DNA from 3 places in the Thermohahella caldifontis genome. Region 1 is predicted to be linked to each of the others. Evidence: predicted binding sites of a transcription regulator. Region 1 holds the regulator's gene; each other region holds the start of a gene.
The links. The regulator sigma-54, encoded in region 1, starts transcription at its own class of promoters, with help from an activator protein. The targets are predictions, from matches to a motif close to TGGCACNNNNNTTGCTNT.
Positions count from the first base shown of each region.

Region 1 (3,401 bases):
GCCAACAAAGAGGCGCCGGCCAAACCATGAGTCAGGGCATCCTCCAGGCACTGAATCTGGCCAAGAGCTACAAGAAGCGGCCTGTCGTGAAGGACGTCAGCCTGGACGTGCGCCAGGGCGAAGTCGTGGGATTGCTCGGCCCCAATGGCGCAGGCAAGACCACCTGCTTTTACATGATCGTGGGATTGATTGCCTGTGACAAGGGCCGCATCCTGATTGACGACGAAGACGTCACCTTTCTGCCCATGCACGGGCGGGCGCGAAAGGGACTGGGCTACCTGCCGCAGGAGGCTTCGGTTTTTCGCAAGTTGTCAGTGGAAGACAACATCCTGGCCATTCTTGAAACGCGAAAGGACCTCAACCGGGCCCAGCGATTGGAGCGCCTGGAAGATCTGCTGCAGGAATTTCACATCACACACATTCGCAAGAGCCCGGGCATGGCACTGTCCGGTGGCGAGCGACGACGTGTCGAAATCGCCCGGGCACTGGCCACGGAACCGCGCTTCATCCTGCTGGACGAGCCCTTCGCAGGCGTTGACCCCATCTCTGTCGGTGACATCAAGCAGATCATTGATCACCTCCGTCAACGTGGCATCGGCGTCCTTATTACCGACCACAATGTCCGGGAAACGCTGGAAATCTGCGAACGCGCCCATATAGTGAGCGAAGGATACATCATTGCGAGCGGCTCACCACAGGAAGTGCTTGAAAACCGCAAGGTTCGCAAGGTTTATCTGGGCGAAAGCTTCAAACTTTAGTTTGTTTGCAAGCAAGAATTGTGACAGACTTTGTCCAAACTACCTGAACAATACTGACAGAGGTTGCGAAGCCGTCACGCATGGTCATGAAAACATCTCTTCAGCTGAAGATTGGTCAGCAGTTGACCATGACCCCGCAATTGCAACAAGCCATACGGCTGTTGCAGTTGTCGACGCTGGATCTCCAGCAGGAAATTCAGACCGCTCTGGAAAGCAACCCCATGCTGGAGGTGGCCGAGGATCTGCCCCCTGCCCCGTCCGAAGGCAAACAGGATGAGAGCGGGGCTCATCAGGATACCGAAGCGGAATCGGCCCATGAATCCGATTCGCAACCTGCTGCAGATGAAGGTTTCAATGAATCCATCCCCGAAGATCTTCCCGTGGATACGGCATGGGAAGACATCTATCAGGGATCCACGCTCAGTTACGGTTCTGCACCGCCAGACGAAGAGTTTGATTTCGAGTCACGCAACTCCCAGACGGAATCGCTGCGTGACCATCTGAGCTGGCAGCTGAATCTGATGCCCATGAGTGAGCCGGACCGGCGAATCGCCGAAGCCATCATCGACGCCATCGATGATGACGGCTATCTGATGGCCTCGACAGAAGAAATCCTGGAATCGGTCAATCGCGACCTGGAAGAGCCGGTCAATGAGGACGAATTCAACGCCGTCCTCAAGCGCATCCAGCATCTGGATCCGACCGGTGTAGGGGCACGCAACCTGCAGGAATGCCTGCTGATCCAGCTCAATCAGCTGGCCCCGGACACCCCTTGGCTGAATCAGGCCCGCAAGGTCGTACACCATTATCTGCACCTGCTGGGCAACCGGGATTACGCTCAAGTGATGCGTCGTGCACGGCTCAAGGAGCACGAGCTGAAGGAAGTCCTCCGCCTGATCCAGTCGCTCAATCCGAAGCCCGGAAGCGTCATCAGCACCAGTCAGTCCGAATATGTCATCCCGGATGTCATCGTGCGCAAACATGAGGGCGCCTGGCGGGTTGAGCTCAATCCGGAGATTGCGCCACGCATCCGGGTCAACCCCATGTACGCATCTCTGGTTCGCCGGGCAGACAACAGCGCTGACAACACCTATCTCAAGGATCAGCTGCAGGAAGCCCGGTGGTTCATCAAGAGCCTGCGCTCCCGGAATGAAACGCTGCTCAAGGTCGCCACCAAGATCGTCGAGCACCAGCAGGCTTTTCTGGAACACGGTGAAGAAGCCATGAAGCCTCTGGTACTGCATGATATTGCCGAAGCAGTTGGCATGCATGAGTCCACCATTTCCCGTGTCACAACCCAGAAATATATGCACACGCCCCGTGGCGTGTTTGAGCTGAAGTACTTTTTCTCCAGTCATGTCAGTACGGATTCCGGAGGAGAATGCTCGTCTACAGCCATTCGGGCCATGATCCGCAAGCTGATCGCAGACGAGCCTCCAAAAAAGCCGCTCAGTGACAGCAAGATTGCTGCACTGCTGGGCGAACAGGGTATTCAGGTGGCCCGGAGGACGGTTGCAAAATATCGGGAGGCCATGAACATCCCGCCGTCCAACGAAAGAAAGCGCCTGATATGATCAACTGAAATGCGATAGATCAATTCAAAGCCCCACGCTTCTGTTATGCTGAAAGTGGGCCTCAAACAACACAGAAGGAGCCAGTTATGCAAATCAATATCAGTGGTCATCATCTCGATCTGACCGACGCACTGAAAAGCTACGTCAACGAAAAGATGGAGCGACTCGAGCGTCACTTTGATCAAATTATCGGGATTGATGTCACCCTTTCCGTCGAAAAGGAGCGTCAGAAGGCTGAGGCCAATGTGCGCATTCGCGGAAACGATCTGCATGCGGAAGCTGAAGACAATGACATGTACGCCGCCATTGATCTGCTGGTCGACAAACTGGATCGCCAGCTGGTGAAACGCAAGGAAAAAACTGTTGACCGGAATCACGGCGCGTCCTGATACGGAATCCCTCCAATGAGCGATCAATCCCTGACGATTGAGTCCATCCTGTCTCCCGCCCTGACCCGCCGGGGTCTGGCGGGAACCAGCAAGAAAAAGGCGCTGGAAGACATTGCCAACATGGTGGCCGCGCATTACCCGTTCCTCGACGAGCACACCCTGTTCAACAACTTGGTATGCCGGGAACGGCTCGGATCAACGGGTATCGGTCACGGCGTGGCCATCCCCCACTGCCGTCTGGAAAACTGCGACCGGGTAATCGGTGCACTGGTCACACTGGATAATCCTGTCGACTGGGATGCCATTGACCAACAGCCCGTGGACATCCTCTTTGCCCTGATTGTGCCTCAGGAGGCCACCGGCGAACATCTGGATCTGCTCAGTCAGCTGGCGAGACGATTCAACTCTCCGGTATTCAGGGAGGCCATTCGCAACGCCCGGTCTGATGACGAGCTTTTGCGTGTGGCTGTGAGTGATCAGGTGCAAGAGCAGTGATGGAGCTGATTATCGTCAGCGGGCGCTCCGGCTCGGGCAAAAGTACCGCCCTGCATGTACTGGAAGATATCGGATTTGACTGCATCGACAACCTGCCTGCAGACCTGCTTCCCGAACTGATCGAACGCACGTCCCACAGCCGGCAGGCCTCAAGCCTGAAACTGGCCGTCGGTATTGATGCGCGC
Region 1 is NZ_CP154858.1:1,298,087-1,301,487, forward strand. It holds gene lptA (lipopolysaccharide transport periplasmic protein LptA) at 1-30, shown strand, start outside; gene lptB (LPS export ABC transporter ATP-binding protein) at 27-758, shown strand; gene AAIA72_RS06340 (RNA polymerase factor sigma-54) at 845-2,332, shown strand; gene raiA (ribosome-associated translation inhibitor RaiA) at 2,419-2,721, shown strand; gene ptsN (PTS IIA-like nitrogen regulatory protein PtsN) at 2,737-3,216, shown strand; gene rapZ (RNase adapter RapZ) at 3,216-3,401, shown strand, end outside.

Region 2 (3,401 bases), 300 kb from region 1:
TCGGACTGGGCCATGTTAGGTTATCTGTTCCAAACACTTGTTTGAAACATACGTTTGGATGCAGCCCGTGTCAAGAGGTAAATTTACCACCCGCATCACGCAGAAGGCCCGCCGGGGCGGGCCTTCTGCCAGGACTCAGCAAGCCGGAACTCGCCGTCGCGATCTTACTTGTTGTCGAAGTTGGTGGCTTCAATGCGATGGAAGGTCAGGTCAGCGCCATTGTACTGCTGCTCATCATCCATGCGCAGCCCACCGGCGAGCTTGCTGCACAGCCCATAAAACAGGAAACCGCCTGCCAGAGCCACCGCAACGCCTGCCAGCGTCCCGATCACCTGACTGGCCAGGCTCACGCCTCCCAACCCTCCGAGCGCAGTCTGACCAAAAATGCCGGCAGCAATACCGCCCCAAACGCCACAGAGACCATGCAACGGCCAGACACCCAGTACGTCGTCCACCTTGTGCAGCGATTTCTGCATCCACTCGAAGGCAAACACGAAGAAGGCACCGGCTGCCCCGCCCACAATCAGCGCACCCACTGGATGCATGATATCCGAGCCCGCACACACGGCCACCAGTCCGGCCAGCGGACCATTGTGAATGAAGCCCGGGTCATTGCGGCCCACAACCATTGCCACCAGGGTGCCACCCACCATGGCCATGAGACTGTTGACCGCCACCAGACCCGAAATGCCTTCAATTTTCTGCGCCGACATGACATTGAAGCCGAACCAGCCCACAATCAGGATCCATGACCCGAGAGACAGGAACGGTATGCTGGACGGCACAAAGGCCACCACCTGCCCGTTCCGGAAACGGCCATGACGCACCCCGACAAGAATAATGGCTGCCAGTGCAATCCAGCCACCCACAGCATGCACCACCACCGAGCCTGCAAAGTCGTGGAAGCTGCTACCGAATTGGGTCTCCAGCCAGAACTGGAAGCCATAATTGCCATTCCAGATCACACCCTCAAAGAAGCTGTAGACAAAGGCCACACAGAGTGCGGATGCGGCAAGCATCGGATAGAACCGCGCCCGCTCTGCCACGCCACCTGAGATGATCGCAGGAATGGCTGCGGCAAAGGTCAGCAGGAAGAAGAACTTGACCAGCTCATAGCCATTGTTGGCAGAGAGCACCTCTGCACTCTTGAAGAAATCCACACCGTAGGCCAGCTTGTAGCCAATAAAGAAATAGGCAATGGCCGAGGTACCGAACTCGGTGAGAATCTTCACCAGGGCATTCACCTGGTTCTTGTGCCGGACGGTGCCGACCTCCAGAAATGCAAAGCCTGCATGCATGGCGAGCACCATGATGGCACCCAGCAGCACGAACAGACTATCCACACCTGATGCCAACGCCTGTACAGTCATACTCTCTTGCACGTCGAATCCTCGTTCTGGTTTTCGGTTGAGTTTTGAAATCTGTGCACAGCGAGAAAGCACAAACCGGGCCACGTGATGGATTCACGCGCTATTTCAGTGCAATAGAAAGAATTTTCGGGGGTGGAGTGGCTAATTCCAGAATCAAAGAATCAATTTTTGCATCATCATGGTGCACCCAGGAAAGATAGCGCACTATTTTGAGGCGTTGCCGCCGCCGCGACTGCCGTCCAGGGCCTGCTTATAGTGCATCGCCATATCATCAGAGAAAAGGCAGAAGGTGACCTCGGCGGGCAGATCATGACTGCTCAGCCAGTCGCGCACTTCCCTCACGGCAACAGGAGCCGCCTCTTCGGGAGGATAACCAAATATACCGCAGCTGATGGCCGGGATGGCCACATGCCGGATATTGTGGGCTTCACAACAACGCAGGATGGCGCGGTAACAATCCTTCAATTGCTGCGCCTCACCCTGCAAGCCACCCCGCCAGACCGGTCCGACCGCATGAATGATGTATCTCGCCGGCAGCCAGTAACCCGGCGTCAGACGGGCCTCTCCCGTGGGACAGGGTGCGACCTGGCGACAGGCATCAATCAGTTCGGGACCCGCCGCCCGGAAGATGGCACCACACACACCCCCACCGGGCAACAATCTGTCATTGGCGGCATTGACGATGGCGTCCACCGCCAGCCGGGTGATGTCACCCACATGCAGGTGCATGCGCTCATCCGGCGAGCGCATCGTCCAGCTCCCTGATGCGCTTGCGCACGGTTGCCAGCTCTTCTTCCACGCGCCGCATGGCCCGACGCGCCTCAATGATGTACTCCAGATACAGACGGAAAGCGGCGGCACTTTCCACGGCCCGCAACAGCAGGCGCTTGTGGCTGAGGCTGACCAGCCGCGCATAGCGGGGATGTTCGAGGCGGGGGTTCCACGGCGCAAGTGCCTGGAGCTTCCAGACCAGCGGCTCCCCGCCTTCCAGCAGTTTCAGATGGGCCAAGGCCCGATACTCCAGCAGACGCCGTGTTGCGCGCAGCTCCTCATAAGTCGGCGCCTTCGAGAACAGGCGTCGCACAGGCGGCACCCATGTCAGGCCACTGGCCACCATCACGGCGAATCCGGTTCCGGCGATCCAGGCCGGTGCAAAGCCCATCCAGCCAATGAGAAACACGGCCAGCCCCAGCAGCATGGCCAGCAGCCAAAGATCGCGCTTGCGCTTGGCGATCAGCAAATTGGCCGTGTCAGGATAGTCGCGCATGGCGAGCAGCTCATCGTTGACCACATCCAGCGCATCACGCAAGGCCACCAACCTCAACAGTTCCCGGCGCTTCTGCTCCAGTGCCTCCCTTTCCTTTCTTAGTGCCTCCGGGTCCGGCCGGGCTTCGGCGCGCCCTGCACCACCGGATGGGCCATGCTGTGGCGCTGCAGGCTGAGCGTCCTTCCTTGCAGCCGGCGGCCGCGAAGCCTCAACGGGTGTCTTGCTGGCCTCCACCGGTGAAACAGTCGTGGCGGCTCGCATGGCTTCCCGGCGCTCCTTCCTGCTCTGTTCCAGAGATTCGCGAATCGGGTCCGGCTCACCCAGCTCACCCCGGGCTGCGGCACGGAGCGTTTTGACATCCAGACTGAGGTTGTTTCCGTGATGAACTTTAGCCATGATACGCTTCGCCAGTGTCAGCAACGCCCATAAAGAGGGCTTTGGCTCATTACAGACAACCCCCGGCGGGTTGTCAATGCGGAGGACTCACGTGTTTACCGGAATTGTTCAGGGTACAGCCCGTCTCGTCAGCGTGGAACGCCGTCCCGCCTTTGCCACCTATATCCTTGATTTCGGGGCAGACAAGACAGGGACAGCCATCGGCGCCAGCATCGCCATTCAGGGGGTTTGCCTCACGGTGACTGCCGTGGAAGGTTCGCATATACACTTTGACCTGATGCAGGAAACCCTCAAACGCACCAATCTGGGGCATCTCAAGCCCGGCGACCGGGTCAACTATGAGCACGCGGCGCGCTACGGGGACGAAA
Region 2 is NZ_CP154858.1:997,218-1,000,618, forward strand. It holds gene AAIA72_RS04835 (TetR/AcrR family transcriptional regulator) at 1-14, opposite strand, end outside; gene AAIA72_RS04840 (ammonium transporter) at 165-1,370, opposite strand; gene AAIA72_RS04845 (macro domain-containing protein) at 1,575-2,120, opposite strand; gene AAIA72_RS04850 (hypothetical protein) at 2,104-3,033, opposite strand; gene AAIA72_RS04855 (riboflavin synthase subunit alpha) at 3,125-3,401, shown strand, end outside.
Region 2: a site for sigma-54 is predicted at 1,436-1,453, ahead of AAIA72_RS04840 (ammonium transporter). Genes of this name have one in related genera too.

Region 3 (3,401 bases), 360 kb from region 1:
CCACGTCCGTACCATCACTGGTCAGCGTATAACCGGCCTTGGACAGAACCGGCTGGCTGGAATCCAGATTGACCTGTGCGTCCACATTGGTGGTCCGGCGGGGCGCCAGATTGCCACTGTCGATGATCAGATCACCCAGCACACCGTTTACCACCCCCTGATCATTGGCACTGAATCCCTGCAGGCGCATGCCCACGTTGTTGACCACATATCCATCCTTGTCCACGCCAAACTGACCCGCGCGGCTGTAGAGACGTGCACCATTGTCACTCAGGATGAAAAATCCGCCACCGTTGATGGCCAGATCCAGGCCATTCTCGGTAAAGTCGATGTTGCCCTGGGCAAAGGATTGCCGGATCTTCTGCACCCGGACACCATCTCCCACCGGATTGGTGCCCAGACTCAGAAAACTGTTGGCATACAGGTCACCAAACTCCACACGGGACTGCTTGAAACCTACCGTACTGGCATTGGCAATATTGTTACCGGTGACTTCCAGATCCACAGATGCGGCCCGGATACCGGTCAAGGCAACATTAAACGGCATGGTGACTCCCCTCCGTTACAGAATTTCTTTGACATCGGACAGGCTGGCCTGCCCCATACCTGCCAGATTCAGGAGAATGGATCCGGTCTGACTGATCGAGACGCTGTCCACATTCGCGGCCATGTAAGCGTTCAGTTGCTGAGTCTCGCTACCGTAGCGCGCCTCGGCTTTCACCGTATACAGGCCTGCCGGCATGGATTCGCCCTTGGCATTGGTTCCGTCCCATTCAAACCGGATATCGCCGGCCGGCTGCTGTCCGAGCTCCATGCGCTTCACCAGTTCACCGGACGGGTTCAGTATGGAAACGGTCAGTGAAGACGTACTGCCCGGCACCTCGATCACGCCCGAAATCCGCCCCTCCGGCCCCAGAACACCTTGGGCATTGGGCACCAGCACATTGCGGCCCACCATGGCGGACGCCTGTAGCGCCTGATTGGAGCGGAACTGGCTGGCCACGCTGTCCACGGACTGATTGAGCTTTTCGATCCCCTCAACTGAGCTGAACTGAGCCAGCTGTGCCACGAATTCGGAGTTGTCCTGGGGCTCCAGGGGGCTCTGATTCTTGAGCTGGGCAATCATCAGCTCCATGAACTGGTTCTGACCCAGTTCATTGGACTTCTTGCTTTCCTGCTGTATGGCATACTTGGCCAGTACATCGCTGGACGCATTGAGAGATTGGATATCCGCCATGGTCATCACTCCTGATTATTGCCCCAGCGTCAACAAGCGCTGCATCATGGTTTTGGCTGTATTCATCACATCGGCATTGAGCTGAAAGCTGCGCGAAGCAGACATCATGTCGGCCATTTCTTCCACCACATTCACGTTCGGGTAATACACATAGCCCTCTTCATCCGCCATGGGATGGTCAGGCTCATAGCGACGCTCCAGTGGTGCCTGACTCTCTACAATGCCCAGCACTTTCACGCCACGACGGGATTGATTGTTCACATCAAGGTCGGAGAATGCCCGATTGGCCTCCTCCTGAACCGCGGCAAACACGGGCTTGCGGGCCCGGTAGGTCTGATCAATGGAGGAGCTGACTGACTCGGCATTGGCCAGATTACTGGCCGTGGTATTGAGCCGTACGGACTGTGCACTCATTGCCGACCCGGCAATATTGAAAATCGAATGAAGCGCCATGCTTATTCCCCCTTGATCGCGGTCACCAGTCCCTTGAACTTGCTGTTCAGGAACTGAAAGGACGTCTGAAAGTCGAGTGCGTTGCGGGCAAACTCGGCAGACTCGATCTGCGTATCCACCGTATTGCCGTCAATACTCGGCTGAACGGGTACACGATAGAGCAAATCCCCCTCGGCAGCCGAACTGTCGTCCGGAATATGCCCCTCATGCGTCCGCTCCAGCGGCAGACGATTGCCCCTTGCCGCCTCGCCGGCAAGGATTGCCCTGAAATCCAGGTCACGCGCCTTGTACCCCGGTGTATCCGCATTGGCGAGATTGTCCGCCAGCACCTCGGCCCGCTGAACCCGCACCTCCAGCGCTTTCTGGTGAATCCCGAGCGCCTTGTCGAATGACAGTGCCATAGTCTTTCCCGCAACAATTCATTTCATCTCTGCTGTCTGTAAAGCAATGACAGTGCCATTGAGCCCTTTTCCTTATATTTCAATTCATTGCAATCGCCACGCCTGTTTCCGAACGGCAAATGCCCGCCGCCGCCACGGCAATGCCAGCACAGCTTTCTACGCAAATGTCCAGCCTTTCTTTCAGCCGATAAGCCGCTATAATGCGCCCCCCGTTCCAAAGCAGTGTTTCGGAGTAGCAGAGCCCCATGATTGTTTTTACCGTTCGCAACAAAGTGACCGGACAGGTTTATGTCGGCACAACCAGCCTCACCATTGAAGAACGTTGGTCCCAGTTCGTGCACTCCATCCACACCTCACTGGATTACCCGCTGTACAACGATATCCGGCAGTATGGCGAGGACGCCTTCGAGCTCCATGAGTGGGCGGTTGCCGAAACCCGTGAAGAAGCCCGCGATCTGGAGGCTGAAGCAATCGAGTCCGAAAATGCGCTTTCGCTGAGGGGATACAAGACGGCGGCCACACTGCGCAGCCAGCTGAAGAAGGCCGATATCGACAAGGCCGTGGAGCGCATGCTGGAAGAGCTGAATTCCCCGTCCGTGTTTGCGGAGGAACGTCCCGCCAGAACAGGCTCACCGTCACGTCAGACGCATTCCGGGGAATCGGTTGCCACTCGGACTGCTGCGACAGGAACATCAGGGGAGCACACCGGATTTTCACGCACGGTCAACCGTGACCCGCATGGTGCCGGCACGCTCAGGCTCTCGACGCGAACCCGGCCGAAAGTTGAGTTACCCAAGAAAGAACCGCTGCAAAAGCGCCTGTCCTCGAGCAAGGAGAAGCGCATCCGGGAAGCGATCAAGGCAGAGAAAGCCCGGATCGAAGCCGAGAAGAAAGCCCGCATTCAGGCTGAACAGGATGAAATGGCCGCCATTCTGGCGCGGCTGGACGAACGTTCCAAATCCGCCGCCAAACTTCACCGCAAACGCTGACAGCTCACTCACCACACCTCCATTTACCTTTTAAGACCGCCGGGTGGAGGTGTGGCCAGGAACCGTCGCTCCCCTAAATACCGTGGAAGCGAGTCCGCTCGATGGCATCGATCACTGCCCGTTGCGGAGGCTCCCCCGCAGGTGTACCCACATACAGATACCCCACAATCGTCTCATGATCTGCCAGGCCAAGCTCCCGTGCGACCTCACGGGATTCCGCCACCGGCCCTGTGCGCCAGATTGAGCCATAACCCAGTTCACTCAGTACACACTGCACCTGATAGGTGGCCAGGGCCGCAGCAATCATCTGTTCATGGGGAG
Region 3 is NZ_CP154858.1:937,819-941,219, forward strand. It holds gene AAIA72_RS04510 (flagellar hook-basal body complex protein) at 1-547, opposite strand, end outside; gene flgD (flagellar hook assembly protein FlgD) at 563-1,237, opposite strand; gene flgC (flagellar basal body rod protein FlgC) at 1,253-1,690, opposite strand; gene flgB (flagellar basal body rod protein FlgB) at 1,693-2,091, opposite strand; gene AAIA72_RS04530 (GIY-YIG nuclease family protein) at 2,337-3,080, shown strand; gene AAIA72_RS04535 (nitroreductase) at 3,154-3,401, opposite strand, start outside.
Region 3: a site for sigma-54 is predicted at 2,132-2,149, ahead of flgB (flagellar basal body rod protein FlgB). Genes of this name have one in related genera too.